2 regions of the Metabacillus sp. 84 genome follow, and region 1 is predicted to be linked to the other one. Evidence: a T-box and tRNA genes for the amino acid it is inferred to sense, from the RefSeq annotation. Region 1 holds a T-box; the other holds one or more tRNA genes.
The links. The T-box of region 1 lies ahead of ileS (isoleucine--tRNA ligase). A T-box ahead of a tRNA ligase gene usually reads a tRNA of that ligase, here a tRNA-Ile.
Positions count from the first base shown of each region.

Region 1 (14,352 bases):
CGGCCATTCTTTACACCCTTGCAAGCCTCTCCGGACTTTTTTAAAAGGTATGAGTATTTAGGAAACAGCAGATTTTTTATGATCTGTTTCCTTTTCAAGATGAAGCGTATCCGCTCCCGCCTTGCCGGGGAGCACAGCATTCAGGATAATGCCGATGATTGCCGCGAGCGCCATGCCATGCAGTTCGAAGCTTTCGCCGACTTTGATGACCGCTCCTCCGATTCCGATCACCAGAATGACCGAGGAGATGATCAGGTTCCTTTTATCGCCCAAATCCATTTTGCTGTCAATCATCATTCTGAGACCGGAGGATGCGATGATTCCGAAAAGAAGGATGGAGACCCCTCCCATCACTGGAGTGGGAATGGAACTGATTAAAGCCGAGATCTTCCCGATAAAACCGAACGTAATGGCAAGGACGGCAGCACCGCCAAGAACATATACACTGTAAACCCGGGTAATCGCGAGTACTCCAATGTTTTCACCATAGGTTGTATTCGGAGGCCCCCCCAGCAGGGCCGCAGCCATCGTCGCAAGTCCGTCTCCTAAAATCGAGCGGTGCAGGCCAGGTTTTTCTACTAAATCTTTGCCAATGACATTGCTTAAAACCATTTGGTGTCCAATATGCTCTGAGAGCGTTACAAGGGCTACCGGAGCCATCAGCAGGAGGATCTGCCAGGTAAATTGCGGCTGATAATCCACAAACGGGATGGTGAAATCGGGCACCTGAATAAATCCTGCTTTGATGACTTTGCTGAAATCCACGATTCCGATTGCAAGGGAGTAAAGATAACCGGTGAAAATACCAATCAGAACCGGAATCAGGCTGAAAAATCCTTTAAAGAAGATAGAACAGATAACGGTTACGGCAAGTGTCACCAGTGCTGCAGAAAAGTAAAGCAGACTGTAATCACCCGCAGGGTTGTTGGTTGCCATATCGACTGCGGTTCCGGCCAGTCCAAGCCCGATGACGATGATGACAGGTCCAACTACAACCGGCGGAAGCATTCTGAGAATCCAATTGTGGCCAGTCGCCTTAATTATGAGCGCTACCGCAGCATATACAGCACCTGCAAGCATGCTTCCGACCATAGCCGCACCCGGGCCTCCTCCGGTCTGAGCCGCCACGAGCGGGGCAATAAATGCAAAGGACGAGCCGAGATAAGCCGGCACCTGGAACTTGGTGATCAGCAGAAATATGAGAGTCCCGACACCGCTTGAGATAAGTGCAACAGCGGGATCCATCTTCACGAGAAACGGAACCAGAATTGTGGCGCCAAACATAGCGAAAAGGTGCTGGAAGCTTAAAGTGAGCCAAACGGGAGCTTTTGGTTTTTCATGAATGTCTAAAACGATTTTTTCATTTTTCATCTATCTCTCTCCTCCTAAAAAAACCTCTTTGCCGGATTCAGCAAAGAGGTACACAGAAATACACGCATCTTAAAAACAGATGCTGATTCCGGTTCTCTTTGCCGTCTCACGGGACTGCTTTAAAAAGAACTAGCTATTTTTTTCATAGATGGATACAGAGTCGCTTTCATCGACTTCTTCCATTTCAACCACTATCTTTTCAGAGCTTGAGGTCGGGATGTTTTTCCCTACAAAATCTGCCCTGATCGGCAGCTCCCTGTGCCCCCTGTCAACCAGGACGGCGAGCTGGATGGCAGCCGGCCTGCCCATGTCTACAAGAGCATCCATTGCTGCCCTGACCGTTCTTCCTGTGTAGAGCACATCATCAACGAGAATCACTTTTTTATCCAGGATCGGCTCCGGGACATCCGAACCTTTTACGAGCGGTTCCTGATTGCCCGTCTTCTTAGTCAAGTCATCGCGGTACAGGGTAATATCAAGCTCCCCGATTGGAATGTCTTTTCCCTCAATCTGGCGGATTTTCTCCTGCAGCCTGTTTGCGAGATAAATCCCCCGTGTTTTAATTCCGATCAGGAGACAATCATCTATGCCTTTGTTTCGTTCAATGATTTCATGTGCAATTCGGGTTAGAGCTCTGCGAATCGCCTGTTCGTCCAGCACAACCGCTTTTTTGGACATAACGTCTGCCTCCCTTCAAATAAAAAATGCCCTCTCATCCTGTTGGGAAAAGAGGGCATGGGAGTACCATTGTTTAATCATTAACCGTACCCTTCCCAGCCTCACAGGACTGAAATTAAAGGTTCTATTCAACTAAAGTTATTATGTCAAAATCATTCCTGCCTGTCAACGGTTATTTCTCAAGCTGTGTTAAAAGCTTGCTGAAATACTCAGGCAGCGGTGCTTCGAACTCCATGTACTCGCCGGTCCGGGGGTGATTGAATCCCAGGACGCCTGCGTGCAGCGCCTGTCCTTCAAGCGAAAGCGTTTTTCGCGGTCCGTATTTCGGATCTCCCGCGAGCGGATAGCCAATGTATTTCATGTGTACACGAATCTGGTGGGTTCTTCCCGTCTCCAGCTGGCATTCAATATAAGTAAAATCTTTATAACGGTCCAGCACTTTAAAGTGAGTGACAGCATCCCGGCTGTTTTCTCTCGTAACCGTCATGCTTTGGCGGTCTTGCTTATCCCGGCCGATCGGTGCGTTGACCGTACCTTGATCATGCGATATATTTCCATGCACGAGCGCTTTATAGCGCCGGGTAACACTTTTTTCAACGAGCTGGTCTACCAGCGATTCATGAGCAAGATCATTCTTTGCCACCATCAGCAGCCCGGATGTATCTTTATCAATGCGGTGGACAATCCCGGGACGCATCACCCCGTTTATACCTGAAAGGTCATTGCAGTGCGCCATCAGGCCATTTACAAGAGTGCCTGTCACGTGTCCGGGTGCAGGATGAACCACCATACCCTTCGGCTTATTCACCACCAGAACGTCACTGTCCTCATAGTAAACGTCCAAATTCATTTCCTCTGCTTCAACATTCAATTCTTCGGGCTCCGGGATCTCGACTGAGACCTGATCTCCTTCTGCCCCTTTATAATTGTTCTTTACTGCCTGGCCATTAACCAGCACCAGCCCGCTTTTCATAAGAGACTGAATTTGTGTTCTTGACCAGTTTTCATTTATGGCAGAAAGGATTTTATCGAGCCTGTCTCCAGCCTGCTCTTTATCAATTGTATACTCATGGATGTCCATTACTGTGCTTGCCCCTCTTTTTTCTCATTTTTACTGTCGATTAGCATTTGAATAAATAAAAGTGCCACCCCAATGCATAAGGCAGAGTCTGCTATGTTAAATATTGGAAAATTATAGGAGAAAATAAAGGTTTGTATAAAATCGACGACCTCCTGGTAACGGACCCGGTCGATAAAATTTCCGATGGCTCCCCCAAGCATCAAACCTAATGAAGCTCCTAAAAGTCCCGCTTTCAGAACAAACTTTTGAATATAGTACACGATTGCTGCGGTCACCACAATCGTAACAATGTAGAAAAACCACATTTGCCCCTGAAGAATTCCCCATGCGGCACCTTGATTGCGATGGGAAGTAATATAGAAAAAATCTTCAATAACAGGAATGCTTTCCCCGATTTCCAGGTTTTGGACAATCAGCCACTTTGTGAGCTGATCAAGAATGATTACCGCAACTGCTATTATGTAGCTTACTAAACGCACGTACGTTCCCCCAGGCATTCAAATTAGATACAATGAATTTTATCATAAAAATTTGAAAAGAGTAAGGAATAGAGAAAAAAACCGTTCAACTGTGTGAACGGCTATAGTAAACCATTTCTCCCGCATAATCTGAATTGCCGTTTGGTGAATAGGGAAGTGACTTTTTCTCATACTGATCCAGGTAGGAAAAATCATGAACGTTTCTTGCCGTCGGCAAATATTTCAGACTGGAAATTGGCAGGGACAGGCCAGTTTTTTCACAGAACCCGTAAGAGCCGGTATCCATTTTGCTTAGCGCGTGTTCGACATCCCTCAGCTCTTCTTTAACATGATGCAAAATCGTTCCATTGTGCGCTCCATCATGGTCTGATTCAAACATAGAGTGGTGGAACAACCGCTCCTGAAGCTCCTTCCGCATTAATTCAAGCTCCTTTCGGATCGAAAAAAAATCATTGCTCAATGCGGCTCAACTCCTGCTGTAAGGTTTGTAAAAATAGTTTATCCGTTCAGCGGAGTCTAACCCTGTTCATTTTTTTCCACAGATGACTATTGCCGGGAAACGAGGAGCTGTTTCAATCAAATAAGGGAGTTAACTGTGTTTAAAAAGGGGCTGCCGAGTAATTCCTTTTGAATTTTAATGAAAAGCTCTGTTAAACTTGGCTGTTGATTGCAGCTAGCAGGCGCTCGCTTATCCAAGGACTGGGCGGTGAGCCTCCTCCTCGCTTAGCTTTTAGCTCGGAGTCTCACGCCTTCCGCTCCAATCAACAGGTGTGAAAAATCAACACGATGCTTTAACAAAGCCTAATGAAAAGAGCTGTTGACCTGACTGATTTTCACTTCAGGCCGCTCAGCAGCGGGCGTAGCGGGTGGTAACCTCTTGGGAAACTTGGAGGTAAGCACCTTGCGCTTCAAACAGCCACACCGGCCGGTTTGGATCAAAGCGATTTTCACAAATAAGCCCCCGGAATGACCCGGGGGTTTTTTGTTTCTATATTTTCCATTGAAAGGACTTTTTAGACAGCCCCTTCCATTGGTTAAGATGTATATTCTTCTTTTACTATGCTTGCACAGCGGGCGCACAGACCTGGATGTTCAAGGTCCTTTCCTGTTTCAGGCGTTACAATCCAGCAGCGCTCACATGTTCCGCCCTCGGCCGCCTCAACAGTAATCTTCATGTTGCTGAAGTGCTGCGCATGAGCCGGAGCCGAATTCAGATCTCCGCCAATTTCAAAGCCCGAGACAATGAAGAGCTGCTTTAAATCCTCTTCGACTGACCCAAGAAGCGCTGCCGTTTTATGGTCTGGATAAAGTGTGATCTTCGCAGTCAGTGACTTGCCAATGACCTTCTCACTTCTGGCGTTTTCAAGAGCTTTTAGAACATCGTCGCGAAGCGTCATAAAGGCATCCCATTTTTCCTCAAGCACTTCAGCATTTTCGATCTCCATGCTTTCCGGCATATCCGTCAGCTGTACACTCTTTGCCGCTTCGGAGTCAATATGCTCCCAGACTTCATCTGCTGTGTGAGGGAGGATAGGCGCCGTAAGCTTTGTAAGTGCGAGCAGAGTTTGATGAAGGACCGTTTGGATGGCACGGCGGTCCGGGTGATCTTTCCCTTCAATGTATAGAACATCCTTTGCAAAATCAAGGTAAAAGGAGCTCAATTCAATCGTAAAGAAGTTATGAACTGCATGATAGATCACGGCAAATTCATACTCTTCATACGCTTTTTTCACTTTATCAATGAGCTTGTTAAGCTTTACGAGCATGTAGCGGTCAACATCCCGCAGATTTTCCCAGTCTGCTGCGTCTGCCGGAGTAAAATCGGCAAGGTTTCCAAGAAGGAAGCGGAACGTGTTCCGGATTTTCCGGTATACTTCAGCGACCTGCTTAAGAATAGCGTCGGATACCCGTACATCTGCCTGATAGTCCACGGAAGCGACCCATAAGCGGAGAATGTCCCCACCGAGCTGGTTCATTACTTTGGAAGGCAAGACAACGTTTCCGATCGATTTACTCATTTTTCTGCCCTGGCCGTCCAGTGCAAACCCATGGCTAAGCACCCCTTTATAAGGCGCTTTGCCTGTTACAGCTACAGATGTGGACAAGGAGGAGTTAAACCAGCCTCTATACTGATCCGAGCCCTCCAGATAAAGATCAGCCGGCCGCTTGAGATCTTCACGCTCATGAAGAACTGCCTGGTGGGAAGAACCCGAATCAAACCAGACGTCCATTATATCCATCTCGCGGGAGAACGTGCCGTTCGGGCTTCCTTTATGTGTGAATCCCTCAGGCAGAAGATTTTTTGTTTCACGCTCAAACCACACGTTGGAGCCGTGTTTCCGGAATAGACCGGATACGTGGCTGATTGTTTCATCTGTAATGATCGGCTCGCCATTCTCTGCATAAAAAACAGGAATCGGAACTCCCCAGGCGCGCTGTCTGGAAATACACCAGTCTCCGCGGTCTCTAACCATATTAAACAGCCTGGTTTCTCCCCAAGCAGGGACCCATTTTGTTTCTTTAACAGCTTCCAGCAATTCAGACCGGAAATCTTTAATGGATGCAAACCATTGGGCCGTTGCTCTGAAGATGGTTGGCTTCTTTGTTCTCCAGTCATGCGGATAGGAGTGGGTGATAAAGGAAAGCTTCAAAAGCGCCCCGTTTTCCTGAAGCTTTTCGGTGATGGGTTTGTTCGCTTCATCGTAAAAAAGCCCTTCAAACCCGGGAGCTTCCTCGGTCATTACTCCTTTTTCATTGACTGGGCAAAGCACATCAAGGCCATACTCTTTCCCGACTAAAAAGTCATCTTCCCCGTGGCCAGGCGCCGTGTGAACGCAGCCAGTACCGGCATCTGTCGTAACATGCCCGCCAAGGACGACGAGTGATTCTCTTTCATAGAGCGGATGTTTCGCAGCTATCCGGTCCATTTCCTTCCCTTTCAGGGTTCTGACGGTTTCGAAGTCCTGCCATTCAAGCTCTTTCGCTACGGAGGCAAGCAGCTCTGTGGCAACTACATATTTCGCGTCATTTGCCCGCACGACGGTGTATTCAAGATCTGGATGCACAGCAATTCCAAGGTTCGCTGGAATGGTCCATGGAGTTGTGGTCCAGATGACAATTTTTTCATCCTCCTCCAAAACACCTTTTCCATCTGCTACGTCAAACGCAACGTAAATAGAGGGAGATTTTTTATCCTGATACTCAATTTCAGCTTCTGCAAGGGCTGACTCACTTGAAGGAGACCAGTAAACAGGCTTTAAACCTTTATAAATATACCCCTTTTTAGCCATTTCTCCGAAAACAAGAATTTGCTGCGCTTCATATTCAGGTTTCATCGTGACATAAGGGTGATCCCAGTCTCCTCTTACCCCCAGACGTTTAAACTGCTCGCGCTGGCTTTCAATTTGAGTCCAGGCGTATTCTTCGCAAAGCTTTCGGAAATCTGCTACAGACATTTCCTTGCGGTTCACTTTTTTGTTTTTAGTCAAAGCCGTTTCTATCGGAAGACCATGTGTATCCCAGCCCGGGACATAAGGGGCGTTATAGCCGCTCATCGATTTGTAGCGGACGATAAAATCCTTTAGAATTTTATTAAGTGCATGACCCATATGGATATCACCGTTGGCATAGGGAGGGCCATCATGCAGAATAAATAGAGGACGGTCCTTCGTATGCTCCTGAACCATTTTGTAGATGTTCATTTCTTCCCATTTTTCCTGCATTTCCGGTTCTCGCTTTGGCAGATTGCCGCGCATAGGGAACTCCGTTTTTGGCATAAGCAGCGTATTTTTATAATCCATTCCGTTTCCTCCTAAAATAAAATACAAAAAAGCCTTCTCATCCCTGTGGAAAGGGACGAGAAGGCTTGCTTCACGCGGTACCACCCTTATAGACACGCAAAAAACGCATCCGCTTAAGCATTCGTATCGGGAATGATGCGCCTTCCCTACTCAGTTTTTCAGGAAGGAACTCAAGGGTGATGTTCGTCTGAAAACTTTACCCGGGCTCCCACCGCCCCCGGTTCGCTGAATAAAGGCTCCATTCAGATTACTATCCCTGTCATCGTCGGTTCATATTTCGATTGTGCTCAAATTATATGCGAATATCCGGCAAAAAGTCAAGGACGGTATTTTGCTTCTTCATCCTCGCCGGCATAAACAGCTTCCACTTCGTATTCGAGCAGATGATCCCAATCATCATTCTTTAAAAGATCAAGCTGTGCTTCAATCAGCATCTGGAAACGGGTGCGGAATACTTTAGACTGTTTTTTAAGCTCTTCGATATCCATGGCAATTCTGCGGGATTTCGAAAGGGATTCATTAATGATGCGGTCGGCATTTTTTTCGGCTTCCTTTATGATCAGCTTAGCTTCCTTTTGAGCATTGCGCTTTACTTCTTCAGCCGTTTCCTGTGCAATCAGAATGGATTTATTCAAGGTTTCCTCAATGACCGTATAGTGGCTCAGCTTTTCTTCCATATCTGCAACGCGTGCTTCAGACTCTTTCTTGTCACGGATGACCATTTCATAATCTTTAATAATCTGATCCAGAAACTCATTTACTTCGTCTTCATCATAACCGCGGAACCCTTTATTAAATTCCTTATTATGAATATCAAGCGGTGTTAAAGGCACTATAGGCCACCTCCATATGTATCGGTATACGTCCCTGCATACCATTATAATTCATTATTCGTGAATTTTGGGGCAAAACCTCCAAATTTCACGATTATTTTTGCCGCCCATAGTGCATTCTGATCTTGTCTTTTTTCGTCCGGCCAAGAATTTCTGTGATTTTGCTTCTGCCATACCCTCTTACAGAAATTGTGTCCCCTTCCTGACACTCCATTGCCCCCTGCTCTGCTGTGCGCCAGTTTACCTTAATATGCCCTGCCTGCAAAAGGGGCTGAACCTTTTGCCGCGAAAGTCCATAAATCGCAGCGGCTACTGCATCAAGGCGGAGAGAACTGACAGTCGCCGATGCCTCATTCCAGCTCTCCGTCACGGCAATGGCATTAGAGAAGCTGATTTTTTTCAGCTCCACTTTAGATTTCCCAATTTCAGTTAGCTGAAGCCTCAGGAAATCATCCATTTCCTTTGCCGCCACAAGCTGAATGACTTCGTTTTCCATCAATATATCTCCGTATTTGGAACGCTTAAGTCCAATGGACATTAACGCTCCAAGCACTTGAGGGTGTTCAAGGGCTACAAATTTTGCAGGGTAGCTGATTTCGTATAGGATCAGATCAAAGTCTTCTTTCCCGGGTTTCATGTAATCAGGATGAATAAGAGCTCTTTTTCTCTCTGCTCCAGGGGCGCCGCCGTCGAAAGCTGCTTTAGTCTCCATTTGATCGCCTACAATTGACTGTACGATTTCCTGCTCCCTGGGGTCCAAAAAGTCCGTAAGTTTCGCACTGTAAGAGCTTTGGACGAAATCCTTCCAGCCCATTACTTTTTCAACAAAATCCCGCTCATCTTCTCTGAAATGCTGAAATAAATCTGTCATGTTATCACCGTTTCTATATAATGGGTGCTTCGTTCACGTTTTACCTAAGGCGTAAAAGTAAAAACACGGATACTCAGCTATCAAGTGCATTCACTTAAACTGGTGCCGTGTTTTCTCTGCACACATAGAAAAAGGGACTTTTTCGTCCCTTTAAATCAGCTGATCATATTGTATAAAGACCATAGACCGCCTTGTGCAAGATTCAGAACAAGGATGGCTACAATTGGAGAAAAGTCGATCATTCCGAAAGATGGAATGATTCTACGGAAAGGCTCTAAAAACGGTTCGCAGATTGAAGCGAGAATTTCTCCAAATTTAGTTTCTCTCGCGTTCGGAAACCAGGACATCAGAATGTAAATGATGATGGCGTACGAATAAAACCGCAGCAAATACCCTAATACTGTAAAAACAATGCTCATTGTCCATTACCACCTTTGAGGTTCATCTTCAACTGCCAGTTCAGAGATTGTGCCCGATACATCTACGTTATCAGGCGTACAAAGGAAGATATTCAGCCCTACCTTCTGTATATCTCCGCCTATCGCATAAACTGTTCCACTCAGAAAATCGACGATTCGTTTCGCCTGATCATGCTGGATGCGCTGAAGATTCACGACGATTGCCCGGCGGTTTTTCAGCTGATCTGCAATATCCTGAGCTTCCGAATAAGCGCGGGGCTCGCATAAAACTACTTTAGAGGATTTTTGCACACTTTGCAAACTAACGACATTTTGTTTGCCTTCTTTTTTTGCTGCCGGCTGCTCGGCAGATCCATATTCCTCTTCAAATGTTTGTTCTTCCTGGTACTCGTAATCCTCTTCATCCAGCACAAAAAAATTCTTAAAGCGGTTTTTAATACTCATGTTTACACCTCCTGGTTTATCCTACAAGGGAAGAGCCGATTCGAATAAACGTAGCTCCCTCTTCGATCGCAACTGTATAATCATTTGACATCCCCATTGAAAGATCATCACAAGGGGCGTGGCTCAATTCCATAGCCTTCACTTTGTCCCTAAGCTGCCTTAAAGATTGGAAGGTCTGCCGGATGAGCCCTTTGTCATCCGTGTTTGGCGCCATGGTCATGAGTCCTGAAATCAGGATATTCGGATATTCCCTGCACGCCTCGATGAAGGGGATGGTTTCGTCCGGAGACAATCCATGTTTGGATTCCTCGCCAGAAGTGTTTACCTGCACAAAGCATTTAACGGGAGCGTCTGCCCGTTTATCAATTTCTTTTGCAAGTGAGAGCCTGTCCAGTGAATGTATGTAATCGATCTTATCAATAACATTTTTCACTTTTCTCGTTTGAAGAGAGCCGATAAAATGCCAAACCGCCCGGTCCCCAATACGGTCAAATTTGCCGGAGAGACCTTCATCCCTGTTCTCTCCGAGATGAAGAATTCCCGCTTCAACCGCTTCCTCTGCCCGGTCTGCTGTCACATACTTGGTTACTGCCACTACATGGACATCTTTACGGTTCCTGCCTGACCGCCTGCAGGCTGCTTCAATATTCCCAATGATTGCAGTCAGATTTTGTTTTACTTCCAATCAGGAATCCTCCTCTTTTAAACCTATAAAACCGATCATTCGGCCCGTTCGGCCGGCATCTCTTCTATGGGAGAAGAATAAATCCTTTTCGCAGCAGGTGCACAGTCCGGAGACGGAAATCTGGTTATCGGAAAGACCTGCTTTTTTCAGCAAAGCTGCATTTAGTTTTTTTAAATCCAGACGGTATTGACCCGGCTCTGTTTCTACCCAGGGAAGCTCTTCATGGTGATTAAACAGTTTGTTCACTTTTGAAATGACACTGTCGTCGACTTTATAGCAGCATGGGCCGATTGAAGGACCAATCGCGGCATGAATATTTTCAAGAGAAGCACCCTCTGCTTCAAGCCAGGCAGCAATCATTTCACCGCCAATATTTAACACGCTTCCTTTCCATCCTGCATGGGCAATTCCGATGAGTTTCGCCTTTTTTTCATAAAAAAAGATTGGTACACAGTCTGCATATGCAAGGGCTAGGACAAGACCAGTCTGATTTGTGTAAAGTCCATCTGCTTCCAGTATCGCCTGATCGTAATGAAAGGCACCGCTTCCTCTTTCCTTTTGACCGGCTTTGACTATTCTTTTTCCATGAACCTGGTCTGCAAACACCCAGTTTTCCAGAGATATGCCTGCCTCAGCGGCGCATAACCTCCGGTTCGCCACGACGTCCTCCCGAACATCCTGGACATGGAGGCCCATATTTAAAGATGCATATGGATCCTTGCTGGTCCCTCCATCTTTCACCGTAAAACCTGCCAGGATGGAGGAGTCCACTCCTGTAAAACGGTTCAGGCTCAAAAATGTATCCCGGTCACTTGAAAACAGCTCAGAACTCATACCGATCTCCTTTTCGACAAAAATCCTATGATGAATGCCTTTATTTTACCACATCTTTCCCTTGATGTTCATAAATAAAGGGCAAATTTAATCATTTATAAGCCTCTGATTCTTTCTAATCCTGGGAAGCTTCTTTTGAAGCTACGCGGACCAAAATGACGTCTTCTCCAATCTTTACTATGTTTCGCCACGGGATGACAAATTCCTCTTCCCGCCCGAAAAATCCAAGCATTTTCCCCGGGCCTGAGATGATGATCGCCTGGATTTTTCCTGTCGTCACATTAATGTCGAAATCCCCGATGCTTCCAAGCTTTTTTCCATCAGAAACGTTGACAATATCCTTAGTCTGGAACTCGGAAATATTCATCATGCACTCCATCTCTCCTTAACAAATCTCTTATTAACCAATGTATGACCGGTTTGGTTCAGTATTCTAAATACCGGTACGCGCGGCGCCAATTTCCTCAGCAAAACCCTGGCCCGTAAAATATCTTCAGCAAAAAAGGAACCTCGCCGTTTCCGGCTCAGTTCCTATGGCTTGTCCCTATTGCTGGATGTTCTTGTTCATTTGCTTTATAGCAGCCTTCTCAAGCCTTGATACCTGGGCCTGTGATATTCCAATTTCGTCTGCCACTTCCATCTGGGTCTTTCCTTGAAAGAAACGCTTCCTGAGGATAAGCTTTTCCCTGTCATTCAGCCGTCTCATTCCTTCTTTTAAAGCAAGCTCTTCAATCCACTGAATATCTCTGTTGCGTTCATCGCTGAGCTGATCCATAACGTAAATCGGGTCTCCGCCATCATTGTAGATCGGCTCAAACAGGGATACAGGATCCTGTATGGCATCCAGGGCAAATACGATCTCTTCATGAGGAACTTCAAGGACTTTTGCAATTTCTTCTGCAGAAGGTTCTCTTGATGTCTGAGTCATCAGCTTTTCCCTTACTTGAAGGGCTTTATACGCGATGTCTCTTAAGGAACGGGAAACCCTTATCGGATTATTATCCCTCAAATACCTTCTAATCTCCCCGATGATCATAGGTACAGCGTATGTTGAAAATTTAACATTTTGTCCCAGGTCGAAGTTATCGATGGATTTCATAAGCCCGATGCAGCCGACTTGAAATAAATCATCGACAAACTCCCCACGGTTGTTGAAACGCTGGATGACACTCAGAACCAATCTGAGATTTCCATTTACGAGTTTTTCTCTTGCTGAGTTGTTCCCGCTCTGCATTTCTCTGAAGAGAATTCTCATTTCTTCATTTTTCAGCACGGGAAGTTTTGAGGTGTCTACTCCGCAAATTTCTACTTTATTTCGTGTCACATCTTTCCCTCCAGTCAGGAGCTGCTGTACAAAAAACAGTATTTCCTGCAGTTGGAAAAATATGCACATTGGAAACAGCTCATGACTGCACTTTTTGCTTTGGTCCAAATAAAAAAAGGGTTTGTCTCCCCTTTTATTTTTTCTGTTCTATTCGCCTGCCGGCAGCCGGCTGGTTATCCAAGGGCGGCTCTATACCTGTCTCTTCGCCTCGCCCGGCCTGCCCCAGCAGCTTCTGCTCCGATCAGCAGGTGCTGCAATAGTCATCACCCTGCTTGAATACAGGATGGCATATTAGAAAATCATACCATTTTGTTGAATTCCTTCCTTAATCGCTTAATAATCCTTTTCTCGAGCCGTGAAATGTATGATTGCGAAATTCCGAGCATGTCCGCTACATCTTTTTGCGTTTTCTCCTCTCCGCCCTGCAGTCCGAAACGGAGCTCCATAATTTGTTTTTCTCTTTCATTCAGCTGCTGAAGAGCCTTCAACAGCAATTTTTTGTCAACGTTTGCTTCCAGGTCCTTAGTAATAATATCATCATCCGTTCCAAGCACATCAGACAAAAGAAGCTCATTGCCGTCCCAATCAATATTCAAAGGTTCATCAAATGAAACTTCAGACCGTATTTTGTTGTTTCTTCTCAAATACATTAGTATTTCATTTTCAATACACCTGGAAGCATATGTAGCCAGCTTTATTTTTTTTTCTGGATTAAACGTATTGACCGCTTTAATCAGCCCGATTGTTCCTATGCTGATCAAGTCTTCAATATTTATTCCAGTATTTTCAAATTTTCTGGCAATGTAGACAACAAGCCTGAGATTCCGTTCAATTAAAATAGCTCTTGCCGCCTGATCCCCTTTCGGCAGTTTTTTCAAAAGAATCTCTTCTTCATCTTTATTAAGCGGGGGCGGCAGTGCCTCACTGCCTCCGATATAATAGATTTCATCCGTCTTTAAGCCGAGCTTGGTTAGGATTTTATACCACCAGTATGTCACTTTGAGCCTTAAGTTTTTCATTTTTCTCCCCCTTCTAATTTTAAAGGATGCGGGTAAATTAATAATAATTTGGTTATATTAGGACACATGTGCCGAGGCTGCCCCCTGAAGCATTTGCGGATGAACAATGCAGCTAAAGTCCCCATCGGCCGAAAGTTTGGATGAACTCAGCCCGATAATGGCTTTTTTCACGCTGATTTCTTCTTTTTCTGTATGAATTGTGATCGAATCCGGCTTCAGACCGATTAAGAATTGATTTTGCTGCCCTACGCCTCTGTAGGGGATAATCCGCATTCTTAAACCCCAGTGCTCGTCTAGCTCCGGCAGATTTTCAAGAATGTGTCCGGACATCACATGATCTGCCAGCTCTACCGGAATCTCATCTCTCAGCAGGGCCGTATCTGCAATCATGACAGGAGTCCGGGTGATGGGATCAAACAGCTGGTTCCCGCTGTCAATTAAACCTTTCATCGATAGAACGGAGTCGCCAAATACCGCTGTAACATTCACAATTTCATGATATTGAAGCTTTTTC
Region 1 covers NZ_JBNILN010000004.1:265,793-280,144, forward strand. The annotation lists gene ACQCV8_RS10275 (solute carrier family 23 protein) at 58-1,371, opposite strand; gene pyrR (bifunctional pyr operon transcriptional regulator/uracil phosphoribosyltransferase PyrR) at 1,501-2,049, opposite strand; gene ACQCV8_RS10285 (RluA family pseudouridine synthase) at 2,222-3,130, opposite strand; gene lspA (signal peptidase II) at 3,130-3,609, opposite strand; gene ACQCV8_RS10295 (TraR/DksA family transcriptional regulator) at 3,695-4,069, opposite strand; gene ileS (isoleucine--tRNA ligase) at 4,644-7,409, opposite strand; T-box leader at 7,458-7,681, opposite strand; gene ACQCV8_RS10305 (DivIVA domain-containing protein) at 7,727-8,242, opposite strand; gene ACQCV8_RS10310 (RNA-binding protein) at 8,337-9,113, opposite strand; gene ACQCV8_RS10315 (YggT family protein) at 9,269-9,532, opposite strand; gene ACQCV8_RS10320 (cell division protein SepF) at 9,539-9,976, opposite strand; gene ACQCV8_RS10325 (YggS family pyridoxal phosphate-dependent enzyme) at 9,993-10,661, opposite strand; gene pgeF (peptidoglycan editing factor PgeF) at 10,662-11,495, opposite strand; gene ACQCV8_RS10335 (YlmC/YmxH family sporulation protein) at 11,611-11,865, opposite strand; gene sigG (RNA polymerase sporulation sigma factor SigG) at 12,040-12,888, opposite strand; gene sigE (RNA polymerase sporulation sigma factor SigE) at 13,119-13,838, opposite strand; gene spoIIGA (sigma-E processing peptidase SpoIIGA) at 13,896-14,352, opposite strand, start outside.

Region 2 (14,352 bases), on a different contig from region 1:
GTTCTCTCGCCAGCATAAAGATCCTCTGCTGCAGCATAAAAATGAAGGGGGGTCATATTCGAAATTGGAATGGTCCGGCTGACAATAACCTTTTGTCCTTCCCGGGCTTCATTCACAGCTAAGGCTAAAGTCTGCCTGAATGTTTTGCGCATTGTGGTAATCACCTGGCATACCCCCGTATTCCGTAAAATCGCTTTTTCTAACATACACCCGCTTCAATGGTGTGTCAATAGAATGAAACAGGCATTTTCTGCTTCTTATCCTTATTATAATACGTTTTTCAATTTCAATAAATCGGAAACACTTCTCACGCTCTCCATTGCACTCCAGATTGACAGTAGGTACCTATTTAACTAAACTTAACAGGAAGAGAATTGACTTCTATTGTGAACTAAAGGAGAGAAAAGAAATGCACCCTGATACACAAACGCATTCGGCTCCTTCCGTAGAACCTGATAAGAATTGGCGGATTTGGTGGATGCTCATGAGGCCTCACACCTTGACGGCAGCCTTTATTCCGGTTGCAATTGGAACAGTAATGGCCATGAAGGAAGGATCATTCAATGTATGGCTGTTCGCAGCTATGCTTGCTGCGTCGGTGCTCATACAGGCAGCGACGAATATGTTTAACGAGTACTTTGATTACAAAAGAGGCTTGGACAATGAAAACTCTGTAGGAATTGGCGGAGCCATCGTCCGAAATGGAGTAAAACCTAAGACCGTCCTCACACTTGCCTTTATCTTCTTCGGAATCTCGACCTTGCTTGGTGTATATATTTGTCTGGAATCCAGCTGGTGGATCGCTGTCATCGGCACCCTGTGCATGATTGCCGGCTACCTTTATACAGGCGGACCGCTGCCGATCGCATATACTCCATTTGGAGAACTGACAGCCGGTCTTTTTATGGGCGTAGTCATCATATTAATTTCATTTTACATTCAGACAGGTACCGTAAGCATGAACGCATTTTTAATCTCATTGCCCGTTTCCCTGTTGGTAGGGGCGATTCTTCTTTCCAATAACATCAGGGACCTGGATGGGGATAAAGAAAACGGCCGCAAAACATTGGCTATTTTAATGGGCCGCAAAAAAGCAATTGATTTTCTTGCCATCATTTTTATTTGCTCTTACATCTTCATTATTGCGTTTATTCTTGCAGGTACGGCCTCTTTATGGAGTCTTTTGGTTTTCCTGAGCGTTCCAAAATCTGTTTTTGCTGTAAAAGCATTCAGAGGAAAAAGCCGTCCGATTGAAATGATGCCTGCAATGGTGGCAACAGCGCAAACGAATACTCAATTTGGCCTGCTGCTCGCAGCCGGATTGCTGATCAGCTACCTCGTTTCGTAACACGGTCTTCCGGACCGTGTTTTTTTTATTTTCTTGTTCATACTAAGCAGAGCATAAAACAAATAAAGGGAGGAATACCCCCTATGCTTACAGATCAGCAGCTGACTGCTTTTCAGGAACAGCTTCAAAAGTCAAAGGAAGAGCTTGAGCAGCGCTTTAAGGAAAATGGACATTTCGGTCTTGAGGCAGGACACCCGCATGATACAGTGGGAGAATTGTCCAGTTATGATAATCATCCCGGAGATGAAGGAACTGAGCTTTATGAACGCGAGAAGGATGTTGCATTGAACGAGCACGCCGAAGAAGAATGGAGGGATCTTAACCGCGCCCTCAAAGCTATGGAAAACGGAACGTATGGAACGTGCGAAGTGTGCGGAAAGGATATTCCTGTGGAGCGGCTGGAAGCCATCCCGTCTGCTGTCACATGCAAGGAGCACTCCCCAAATCAGTCCGTCTCTTTCGACCGCCCGATTGAAGAAGAAGTATTAGCCCCTCCATTCGGGAAATTTGTTTATGATGGCTCTGAAGCTTTTGATGCGGAGGATGCCTATCAGGAAACAGCCCGCTTCGGTTCATCAGAATCTCCATCAGATTTCGAATATCCGATGGAGAACTACAATGACGCGTATATTGAATCAGAAGACAACATCGGTTACGCAGAAGATTACGAAAACTTTGCAGGAACAGATATTGAAGGGAAAAATCTGACGGTCTATCCAAATAAACAGCATGAAAAGTACGAAGATGAATTAGACGAATGGGGAATTATGACCGCTTTCGGCGATCTGCCTGCATCCGAAAAAGAGCCATATTCAGAGAAATAAAGGAAAACAGAAAGCCTTCTAAATGAGGAACAATATTCGGGGTCGGAGGAATGCTCCAGCCCCTTTTTTCTGCCTGTCCGGGAGCGGAGCAGAGATCTTGTGCGGCTCTGGCAAAGCTTCCCGGCAGCTAAAGTATAAAAGAAATTTACCATTGGGCTTCGTACACCCTTCATGCATAAGCTATTTGAGCCTATCCTAACGTTTGAATGGTACTGCAATGGTGAAAAGGAATGAGTAAGTTATAAAGGAGGGATATCTATGGTTCGTTCCATTTTCATTTTTGTTTTTACATATGCACTATTTTCGATCAGCGGATTCCTGTTTCAAGTAGATCAAAGCTGGTATGATTCATTAAATAAGCCGGAATGGACTCCTGCTGGAGGTACAATCGGCTTAATTTGGGCCTTCCTGTTTGCACTTATTGCAGCATCCATCACATTGATTGACCGTAAAGCTGGGTTAGGAAAGCTTTCAGGCTTTTTTTGGGCCACCCTGATTGTGAATTACCTTTCCAATCAGCTGTTCAGCTTCTTTCAATTTGCTCAAAAGAATCTTTTAGCTGCCGCGGTAGACTGTGCCGTGGTGGCAATTTCAGCTTTGGTGCTTGCCGTTCTTGTATACAGGATCCGAAAAATAGCGGGTATTCTGCTTATTCCATATGTTTTATGGACGTTCTTTGCTCTCTATTTATCCTATTTGTTTTATTCGATGAACGTTTAATCTCATGCCTGGCTGAGTTTGAAAAGCTTTTTGTTCGCAGTAAAGCCTTTTTCCAGGCGCTCACGGGCTATAGGAAGGGTGCTGCGCCTGCGCGGCGTGTTCCGTCTCAATCAGCCTGCCCCATTCTGTTAGAACAAAACAACACTGGCATAGAAACCCCCCGGTGCTCCCGGGGGGTTTCCATTTCTGCATTTTTTCCTATCCGGATTTTTCAGACAGCCCCCTTGTCATTAGCAAGAGATCCGTTAGCTTAATTCCCATTCTACTAAATAAGGATAAGGATTAATGGCTTCAAATTCAGCGTCATACAACCCGAAATGCAAATGGGAAACAAATTTTCCGCTCGTTCCTTCCGGTCCATATCCAGTATCCCCTACATATCCGATCAGCTGGCCCCTTTTTATTTCGGAACCTGCGTCAATCCCGTCTGCATACTTTGAAAGATGGGCGTAATAAGCGTTAAACCCATCTGGCGTCTTAACGGTCAGCCTCCATCCTCCAAGCTCGTTCCAGCCTTTACGGGCAATGCTTCCATCTGTAGCTGCATATACAGGAGTTCCCTCCTCGGCAAATATGTCCGTGCCTTCATGAACTCTTGCTCCGCCATATTCTCTGGATTTTCCCCAAGTGTCTACAAATGGATGATAGGTTCCTTCTTCCAGAGGAAATATACCTGTATCAAGGGCCGAACGTTTCTCCTCTGTCTTAACTTGAAGCTCCTGACCGGCATAAATGACGTCAGATTGGAGATTATTCAAGGTTTTGAGCGAGGCAGCCGTTGTATGGTACTGTAGAGAAATCCCGCTTAGTGTTTCTCCGCTTTGAACCTTATGTACCAAAGTTCCTTTTACAGACATGTCTTCCCCTAAATCTATTGATTGTCCAGTATAAATCGTATCATCAGAAAGGTTATTGCGCTGCATTAATTCATCGATCGAGCGCTGATGCTCGGCTGCAAGTTCTGAAAGGGTATCCCCTTCTTTTACTGTTATTGTGCTTTCTGCGGATGCCGGCAGCGTAACCGCACCTGCAGAAAGGGCTGCAGCCAAAGCCATTGGAATATATCTTTTTTTCATGTAACCGCATTCTTCCTCGTTGTAATTGGATGACACCTATCACATGAGAGGATTCGATGCTGACAAACCGTTTACATCGCAGTTAAAAAAATTCAATAAAATCGAACTACAAACAAGTGATTTTTCCCAGTTATCGGGGAGTTCCGTCCGGCAGTAATCCTCAACTAATTTCATGCCTTCTCACTAGATTTTGGATAGCTGCTTTGCGATGATTAAAACATCCCCTTTAAACCTCTTACATAAAAAAGTGCTTCCCAGCAGGAAGCACCCCTTATACTTAAATTGGTTTGATTCTCCATATTCCTTCAGCATATTCCTTAATGGTCCGGTCACTTGAAAACGAACCTGAATAAGCAATATTCAGAAGGGACTTTTCCTGCCATTCCCCTTTATTGATAAAGGTCCGCTCTACCCTTTCCTGTGCTTCTGCATAGGAGGAAAAATCTTTTAGTACAAAATACTGATCATTATGAGCAAGCAGCGAATCGAAGATGGCTTCAAACTCTCCCTCTGTTTCGTGAAAAAAGCCATTAACAAGCTGGTCTACTGCCTGGCGAATTCTTGCATCATGATGGTAATACTCAGTTGAACGATAGCCGCCGTTTTCATAATAATCGAGAACCTGCTCGGCTGTCAGGCCAAACGTGAAGATATTGGACGGCCCGACGGATTCCAGTATTTCCACATTTGCCCCGTCCAGGGTTCCAATTGTCAGAGCCCCGTTCATCATGAACTTCATATTTCCGGTTCCTGAAGCCTCCTTAGAAGCTGTGGAGATCTGCTCGCTCACATCCGCTGCAGGAAAAATGGATTCGGCCAGTGACACACGGTAATTTTCCATAAAGACAACCTTTACCATCTGTGAAACTTTCGGATCTGAATTCACCTTTTCTGCTAAGGCATTAATGAGTTTAATGACCTTTTTAGCATAGTAATAGCCAGGCGAGGCTTTTGCCCCAAAGATGAATGTACGCGGATAAACAGTGAAATTGGAATCTTCTCTAATTCTGTTGTAAAGATACATAATATGAAGTACATTCAGCAGCTGCCTCTTGTAGGCATGCAGCCGCTTCACCTGTACATCAAAAATAGAAGATGGATCTATTTTTAAAGAGGATTGCTCAAAGATTTTATGGGCCAGAATCTCTTTACGGGCCTGTTTGATTTGGGCATTCTTTTCCTTCATTCCCTCGTCATATATGAACCGTTTCAGCTGGATCAGGGATTCAGGCTCTTTGATCCACCGGCTGCCGATTGCTTCTGTAATTGCATCAGACAGCTCAGGGTTTGCTTTTAAAAGCCATCTTCTATGGGCAATTCCATTTGTTTTATTATTGAATTTTTCTGGTTCAAACTCATAGAACCGCTTCATTTCACGCATCTTTAAAATATCGGAATGGATTTTAGCCACACCGTTTACACTATGGCTTCCAGCTATCGCAAGATGCGCCATTTTCACAAGACCGTGAGCAAGAATGGCCATATGCTCAATCCTGTTCCAATCGCCCGGGTACCTCTCCCACAATGCTTTGCAATAGCGCTCATTTATTTCTTCAACAATTTGATAAATCCTTGGCAGAAGAGGCTTAAACAAGTAAATCGGCCATTTTTCCAGCGCTTCGGATAAAGTTGTATGGTTCGTGTAGGAGATCGTATGGGTCGTTATATGCCAGGCTTCCTTCCATTCCAGATGCTCTTCATCCAAAAGGATCCTCATTAGTTCAGGAATGGCTAATACTGGATGAGTGTCATTAATATGCAAAGCAACTCTTTCATGAAAATCATGAAGGCTTCCATTCTTTTTCCGATAGGAACGGATGATGCTTTGAATACTGGCGGAAACAAGGAAATACTGCTGCTTCAGCCTTAAAATTTTCCCTTCATCATGCGTATCATCGGGATACAGAAACTCAGAAACCGCTTCTGTTTCACGTTTGTATGTAAGCAGGTCCCGGTGCAGAGGAGGATGATGTGCAGGCTCTGCACTCCAGAGTCTCAGCGTATTAACGGTATTCGTTTCATATCCAATAACAGGCATATCATAAGGCACGGCAACGATTGTTTCTGCCGAAGTATGAGTAAACTCCAGCTTGCCATCTGTTTCCCGGCTCTCAATGGTTCCCCAGAACAAAATGTCCACCGCCTGATCCGGTTTTCGCACTTCCCATATGTTTCCATGGCGCAGCCATTGTTCAGGATACTCTACTTGATAGCCGTCTGCTATTTTCTGGTCAAACAAACCGTGCTTATATCGAATGCCGCAGCCATGACCCGGCAGATCCAAAGAGGCCAGAGAGTCCAGGAAGCAGGCGGCAAGACGTCCAAGCCCGCCGTTTCCAAGCCCGGCATCCGCTTCTGATTCTTCAATTGCGGACAAATTTATGCCAAGCTCCTCCAGGCCTTTTTCAACCACTTCACGAATTCCGAGGTTTAAAAGGTTTTGTCCCATCAGTTTACCCAGCAAAAATTCGATGGATAAGTAATAAACCTGCTTGTTGTTAGCTGAACGGTTTTTCTCGTTTGTCTGGATCCAGTTTGCACTGATGTATTCTCTGACCATAAGGCCTAAAGTGTTGTATTGATCCCTGCTGGATGACTCTCTGAACGTTTTGCCATAGGTCATTTCCAGCCTTTTAAGAAAATTCTTCTGAAAAGACTCTTTACTTGAGAACAATACTCCCACTTCCCATCAGATCAGAATAGAGCTCATAATACTGGCTGGCTGATTTAGCCCAGCTGTAATCCTGGCTCATGGCATTTATGACAAGATCATTCCATAATTCTTTGTCCTCTCTGTAGACCGTGACTGCTCGCCTGATGGTATGCATCATATCATGTGCATTAAAATTCCGGAATGAAAATCCATTGCCTTCTCCGGTAGCTTCGTTATAGGAAAGGACCGTATCGTTTAATCCGCCCGTCTCCCTGACTACTGGAATAGCCCCGTACCTTAGGGCAATCAGCTGACCCAGCCCGCATGGCTCGAACCGAGAAGGCATGAGAAAAATGTCAGCCCCTGCGTAAACCTTGTGTGCTAAGGGCTCATCAAAGCCTATGTGAGCTTTCACCCTTTCAGGATACTTATATTCCATATGCCTGAAATAGTTTTCAAATTCCTCTTCTCCCGTGCCAAGGATGATCCACTGCGTATCTTCATTTACCATCTCCTCCATAACATGCCGGACGAGATCAAGCCCCTTTTGTCTTGTCAGCCTTGTAACCATCGTAATCAGCGGAACATCCGGACGCTCGGGAAGCCCAAACAATTGTTGAAGTGCTGCTTTATTTTCCTGCTTCTTTTCTATTTCGGCGACATCGTATGAGGCTTCAATTAAGGAATCATTGGCAGGATTGTATACTGTGTCATCGATTCCATTAAGAATGCCGTGCAGGGAATCCCCTTTAGACCGCAGCAGACCGTCCATCCGTTCACCGTAATATGGAGTCTGAATTTCATCCATATAAGTCGGACTCACGGTTGTAATGGCGGAAGAAGAGATAATGGCTGCCTTCATAAAATTTACACATTGATAGAATTCCAGTTTGTCCGCAGTAAAATCTTCATGCCCGAGATTCAGGAGATCATAGATGATCTCCTGAGGAAAAATACCCTGAAACTCAAGGTTGTGAATCGTAAAAACGGTTCTGATTTCAGAATAGAACGGATCGGCTGCATACACTTCGTTTAAGAAGTAAGAGACCATTCCGGTGTGCCAATCATGGCTGTGAATAAGGTCCGGCTGAAAATCAATGGCCTTCACTGCCTCCAGAACGCCTCTTGAAAAAAATGAAAACCTTTCCCCATCGTCGTAATGCCCGTAAAGAGAATCCCGGTTAAAATAGTATTCATTGTCCAGGAAATAGTACGTTACACCATCCAACTCGTATTCTTCAATTCCGCAAAACTGCGAACGCCACCCGACAGCCACTTGAACTTCCTTGATCTTAGTCATTTCCGCTTTGTATTTTTCCGGAATCTGGCCGTATTTCGGCATCATGACTCTTACATCAGACCCCATCCGTTTGAGTTCCTTCGGCAATGCTCCGGCTACATCAGCAAGACCTCCCGATTTGACGAAGGGCACACATTCTGCTACGGCAAATAAAATTTTCACGACTTGATCAGCACTCCTTGAACCGAACCTTTTCGAAGCACAATTGGATGCTCCTTTGTTCCTTTAAGAACTTCATGACTGCCGATTTTGACGTCTTTATCCAAAATTACATTTTCCAGCACACAATTTTCTGCTATGGAAGATTTCTGCATAATAATCCCGTTTTTGATGACGGTATCTTTGCCTATGTGGACCGCCCTGAATATAATTGAGTTTTCAACATGCCCTTCAATCCGGCTGCCATTCGCAATCATTGAGTTGCGGACATAGGAAGACTTCAAATATTTTGTTGGCGGCTCATCTTTGACTTTTGTATAGACAGGCGCTGCCTTTGGAAACAGCTCTTTCCAAACATCCGGCTTTAATAAATCCAGGCTGTATCGGAAATACGATTCGATTGAATCGATAACAGAAGCATAACCCGTAAAAGAGTAATCGCAGATGTTAAGCTGAGATCTTCCTTCAGTGACTACCTGATTTAACGTTTTAAGCCCCCGCTCATCGTAGGTAGAAATCAAATCCTTTAACAGAGAAGTTTTGAGCACATACATTTGGAGGGATTTCCCATCCTTTGTGATTTCCGTTACATCACAGCCCATTTCCATATGATGCTTGAGCACCTTGCAGAAATCGATGTTGCAGACCGTATGGCTGTTTGCAATTACCGCGTATTCCTGCCTGCTTCTTTTAAAATAGTCAAAGTGATCTTTAAATTGCCTGAATGAACCGAACTCGTCATACTCATCATGAAGATGTGGAGATGGAAAAAAGAACAAGCCATCACGCTTGCGGTTTAAGTCCCATTCCTTTCCTGATCCAAGATGATCCATAAGTGACCGGTACTGGTATTTAGGGAAGATAGCCACACTGTCCACTCCTGAATTCACCATATTGGATAGGACAAAATCGATTAATCTGTAGCGTCCTCCAAACGGAATAGCGGCCATAGACCGGTTTTGTATTAAATCATCAATATTCTGACTATGCGCCGTAGCATCTATTATTCCAAGCAGGGTATTGTTCATGCTTACCCACCTCTTCCTTTTGTAGTATGTGCCGTTTATTCAGTGACTTCCGCATCGCGGAGGGCCACTTGCTGCTGTCTGATATAGTCCGGAGTAACAAGGAGGACTTCATCGAGTTCTGTATTGGAGCGGATCATCGTACCATCTTCAATCGTCATGCCCTCAGGTACAATGGCATTCTCAATGTATACGTTGTCCCCAATAACCGCATCTGGCATAATAACACAATTCTTTAAAAATGAATCCTTTCCAACCGTTACACCCTGGAAAAGGACGGAATGCTGAATGGTTCCATATACTACGCATCCTTCATTGACAAGAGAATCTGTTACTTCAGCTTCTTCTGAAATGTATTGTGGCGGCTGGTTCGGATTAACTGAATAAATTCTCCAGTCCTGGCTGAACAGGTTAAGCTCGGAATCCTCTTTTAAAAGATCCATGTTTGCATCCCAAAGGCTTTTCACTGTACCTACGTCCTTCCAGTAGCCTTTAAACGGATAGGCAACAAGCTTCTTTTTCTCTTCAATAAGGAGGGGAATGACGTCTTTCCCAAAGTCATTGCTGGAATATGGATTTCTTTCATCCATCTCTAAATATTCTTGAAGGATAGACCATTTAAAAATATAGACGCCCATTGAAGCAAGATTATTTTTAGGATTTTGAGGCTTTTCATCAAAATCAACGACATCCAGCTGTTCATTTGTATTCATTATTCCAAAGCGGTTTGCTTCTTCCCAGGGAACCTCAATTACTGAAATGGAGACATCCGCGTTTCTTTCAATGTGGTAATCCAGCATTTCTGAATAATCCATCTTATAAATGTGATCTCCTGAAAGAATTAATACATATTCAGGATCATACTGCTCCAGATAGTTCAGATTCTGATATATAGCACTTGCAGTGCCCTTATACCATTTTACTTCGGAGGATTCAGCGTATGGCGGCAGTACTGTAACCCCTCCATTTTTTCGGTCTAAATCCCATGCACTTCCGATTCCAATATAAGAGTGAAGAACGAGCGGCTGATACTGGGTAAGTACCCCTACTGTGTCAATGCCGGAGTTCGTGCAGTTGCTGAGCGGAAAATCGATAATTCTGTATTTCCCTCCAAATGGTACAGCCGGCTTTGCCAGATTCTTTGTTAAAGAACTAAGACGGCTGCCCTTTCCCCCTGCCAGAAGCATTGCTACGCATTTCTTTTTCATTGTTGTTCTCCTTTCTCTTTTTAATGGCTCTCAACAAGCTAAAACCAAATGGCGGCACCGTCATTTTAATGCTGTACGGCTGGCCATGAAGTTCCTCAGCTTCGGCTTTCATTTCTTTTCCGTTTATTTGTCCGGATCCACCGAACGAAGGATCATCGCTGTTTAAGATTTCTACATATCTTGTATCAGCAGGCACCCCGATTTTGTAATCGTGGTACACATCGCTTCTGAAGTTGCAAACGGCAATCAGCAGTTCTCCATCCTTTAATCCTCTTCGTATAAATGAGTAGATGCTTTGACCCGCATTATCAGCATCAATCCATTCAAACCCTTCTGGAGAGTGATCCAATTCGTAAAGCGGCCGCTGCTTTTTGTAAATACTCATCATCTCTTTAAAATAGACCCTTGTTTTTCTATGAAGCTCATAATCTTCTAAAAACCAATCAAGCTCCTCCAAATCCTTCCATTCATCAAACTGACCGAATTCGGATCCCATGAAAAGAAGCTTCTTGCCTGGATGGGCGAGCATATATCCCATTAACAGCCTTAGCTGAGCAAACTTTTGCCAATAGTCCCCCGGCATCTTATTTAACAGCGATTTTTTGCCGTGTACCACTTCATCATGGGAGAAAGGAAGAATGAAATTTTCATTGAAGGCATACATAAGGGAAAACGTCATTTTGTGATGAATATCGCTGCGGGCATGCTGATCTGTCTCCATATACTCCAGGACGTCATTCATCCAGCCCATATTCCACTTGTATTGAAATCCAAGTCCTCCCTCGGAAACAGGTGCGGTTACCAAAGGCCAATCCGTAGAATCCTCCGCTATCATCAGTGCGTGAGGGTCGAATTCATGAACCTTTTCATTCAGCTTTTTTATAAAGCTTACCGCGTATGGATTCTCAGCATCTGAATCGGAATTTGGCCAGTACAGCATATTAGCTACGGCATCAACCCGGAAGCCGTCAATATGATATTTCTCCAGCCAGAACAAGGCGTTGGAGATTAGAAAGCTATGTACTTCCGGCTTGCCCAGATCAAAATTGGCTGTACCCCAAACTACATTTTCTCTGTCACTGTAATTGCTGTATTCGTAAACCGGCTCTCCATCAAACATATAAAGGCCGTGTGCATCCTTGCAAAAATGGCCGGGTACCCAGTCCATAATGACGCCCAAATCGTTTTGATGACATAGGTCAATCAGTTCCATAAACTCTTCAGGTTTGCCATACCTGCTGGTAGCTGCAAAGTACCCTGTTCCCTGGTACCCCCAGGACCTGTCAAAAGGATGTTCAATCACCGGCATTAATTCTATATGCGTGAAACCGTGTTCAATAACGTACGGTATCAATTCATCCGCAATTTCCTTATACGTATAAAAACTTCCATCGTCCTTCTTTTTCCATGATGCAAGATTTAGTTCATATATAAAAAACGGCTTTTGATAAACAGTCTTTGCCTTCTTTTTCTTTTGCCACTTCTGATCATTCCAGGTATAGCCGTCAATATTGGCGATTACCGAAGCAGTGTTCGGTTTTACTTCAGAATAAAAAGCAAAAGGGTCTGCCTTGAGCAGTCTTGATCCATTTCTGGTGATCAGCTCATATTTATACACATCACCTTGCTTTAAATCAGGGAAAAAACCAGACCATATTCCTTCTCTGCTCACCTTTTCAAGTGAATATCCGCTTCCCTTCCACTTATTAAAGTCTCCGGCTATCCTGACATCCTTCGCATGCGGCGCCCAAACAGTAAATTGGACTCCATTTACCCCGTTAATTGCTTTTAAATGGGCCCCGAATTGTTCATAGCTCTTAAACAGATTTCCTTCATGAAACAAATGAACTTCAAAATCTGTAGGACTGGCAATCATCCAGAATGAACCCTCCTTTGCTAATTAGAGTGTATCTCAATCTATATACCCCTATTTCTCTTTCTTAATTCACTAATAAGTGAAAAATCCCTTTTGTGCAAACGCTTTTATATTTTGACATAATCCTACAAACTCCATGTACTCTCATTATAAACATTATTTTTCAAAACAATTGCTGGAAAAGAATAGAAAAAATAGAAAGAAAGTTCGCGAATAATAAAGTCTCTTTTATAACGCACAGTTATAAGTATTATTTTACAAACATATGAAAGTGCAAATAATGTCGAAGAATATCGTATTTTTTTCCAGTCTCCGATGAGAAATCAGCTGATATCGCAGAGCAAACAGAGAAGGATAGTCAAAAATTCGTTGCAACTTTATGAAATTTGTATTATAGTTCTAAAAACTAGTTACCGGGCTAAGGGGTGATCTGATGCTAAAGTTAGTGGAGCCTGACGAGAGGTATAGAGAAGAATATATGGATTTCTACAGGGATTGGATTCACTCCGGTGAAAAAGTTGTCCCATGGGTCGTTTCTGAAGACCCTTCTGATTTTTTTGATTATATACAAGAATTAAAGGCACAGAAACTGGAAGAAAACGCCCCGGAAAATTTTGTTCCTCACTCCACCTATTGGCTGCTGACCGAATCAGGGAAACTGGTTGGAGCTGCAAATGTAAGGCACAGGCTAAATGAGTATTTAAGGATACGCGGGGGCCATATTGGCTATGGAATCAGGCCATCAGAAAGAAAAAAAGGATATGCAACTGCCATTCTGTCGATGACTTTGGAGAGGATCAAAAAGCTGGGGTTATCCGAAGTGTTGGTTACGTGCGATAAGGACAACATCGCTTCGGAAAAAACAATTCTAAAGAACGGTGGAGTCTTCGAAGCAGAGTTCATAGAAGAGGACGGTAATGCAATAAAGCGCTTCTGGATCCAAAATAAATAAAAAACGCTGCGATTGCAGCGTTTTTTATTTATGACCCGTACGGGATTCGAACCCGTGTTACCGCCGTGAAAGGGCGGTGTCTTAACCGCTTGACCAACGGGCCGTATTAATAATAGATGGCGGAGAAGGAGGGATTTGAACCCTCGCGCCGCTTACACGACCTACACCCTTAGCAGGGGCGCCTCTTCAGCCACTTGAGTACTTCCCCGCAAATATAGAGAGGATCTGTGAAAAAAATCCACAAACCTGACTGATGCCTATAAGTATGATGGCTCCGCAGGCAGGACTCGAACCTGCGACCGATCGGTTAACAGCCGATAGCTCTACCACTGAGCTACTGCGGAACAAAATAAATGGGCCTGAATGGACTCGAACCATCGACCTCACGCTTATCAGGCGTGCGCTCTAACCAGCTGAGCTACAGGCCCATATTCAATGGAATTGGAATTGGAGCGGGTGATGGGAATCGAACCCACTACATCAGCTTGGAAGGCTGAGGTTTTACCAGTAAACTACACCCGCATTCTATGGGGCGACTGATGGGAATCGAACCCACGAATGTCGGAACCACAATCCGATGCGTTAACCACTTCGCCACAATCGCCATAAAAAAATGGTGGCTCGGGACGGAATCGAACCGCCGACACATGGATTTTCAGTCCATTGCTCTACCGACTGAGCTACCGAGCCATCTAGCTTCGGCTTTCACTAAGCTTAAATCTCATCGTCAGCTCCCCCGTTCCCATCCACTCGTATCTAGATACGGAGCGGTGTTCACTAGGTCGCTTCCCTGAATTTCTTGCTTATTAAAACCCTCTAGCATTTAATATAGATTATCTTATGTATCAAGAAAACGTAAATGGCGGTCCGGACGGGACTCGAACCCGCGACCTCCTGCGTGACAGGCAGGCATTCTAACCAACTGAACTACCGGACCATTTTGGTTGCGGGGACAGGATTTGAACCTGCGACCTTCGGGTTATGAGCCCGACGAGCTACCAGACTGCTCCACCCCGCGATAATAAAAAGTATTAAGTTTAGCTATGCTCATTGTTTGTAGACTGTCCTCGCCTCAGGAAGCAAAATCAAGCAGTGTCTCGGCGAGTACAACTCGAAGCTTATTCGTGGAAGCAGCGCTCGTTGCTCCACCCCGCGATAATAAAAAGTATTAAGTTTAGCTATGCTCATTGCCTGCAGAAAATGGAGGAGGA
Region 2 covers NZ_JBNILN010000002.1:1,914-16,265, reverse strand. The annotation lists gene ACQCV8_RS04630 (isochorismate synthase) at 1-164, opposite strand, end outside; gene ACQCV8_RS04625 (1,4-dihydroxy-2-naphthoate polyprenyltransferase) at 410-1,348, shown strand; gene ACQCV8_RS04620 (yteA family sporulation protein) at 1,432-2,172, shown strand; gene ACQCV8_RS04615 (TspO/MBR family protein) at 2,431-2,892, shown strand; gene ACQCV8_RS04610 (LysM peptidoglycan-binding domain-containing protein) at 3,138-3,968, opposite strand; gene ACQCV8_RS04605 (glycogen/starch/alpha-glucan phosphorylase) at 4,246-6,642, opposite strand; gene glgA (glycogen synthase GlgA) at 6,629-8,083, opposite strand; gene ACQCV8_RS04595 (sugar phosphate nucleotidyltransferase) at 8,080-9,108, opposite strand; gene ACQCV8_RS04590 (glucose-1-phosphate adenylyltransferase) at 9,144-10,313, opposite strand; gene glgB (1,4-alpha-glucan branching enzyme) at 10,258-12,189, opposite strand; gene ACQCV8_RS04580 (GNAT family N-acetyltransferase) at 12,623-13,141, shown strand; tRNA gene ACQCV8_RS04575 (tRNA-Glu) at 13,173-13,244, opposite strand; tRNA gene ACQCV8_RS04570 (tRNA-Ser) at 13,259-13,349, opposite strand; tRNA gene ACQCV8_RS04565 (tRNA-Asn) at 13,411-13,485, opposite strand; tRNA gene ACQCV8_RS04560 (tRNA-Ile) at 13,496-13,569, opposite strand; tRNA gene ACQCV8_RS04555 (tRNA-Gly) at 13,590-13,663, opposite strand; tRNA gene ACQCV8_RS04550 (tRNA-His) at 13,670-13,745, opposite strand; tRNA gene ACQCV8_RS04545 (tRNA-Phe) at 13,756-13,831, opposite strand; tRNA gene ACQCV8_RS04540 (tRNA-Asp) at 14,002-14,078, opposite strand; tRNA gene ACQCV8_RS04535 (tRNA-Met) at 14,083-14,159, opposite strand; tRNA gene ACQCV8_RS04530 (tRNA-Ser) at 14,343-14,352, opposite strand, start outside.
Region 2: it has a tRNA-Ile gene. The T-box ahead of ileS (isoleucine--tRNA ligase) is inferred to sense a tRNA for this amino acid. The anticodon was not compared.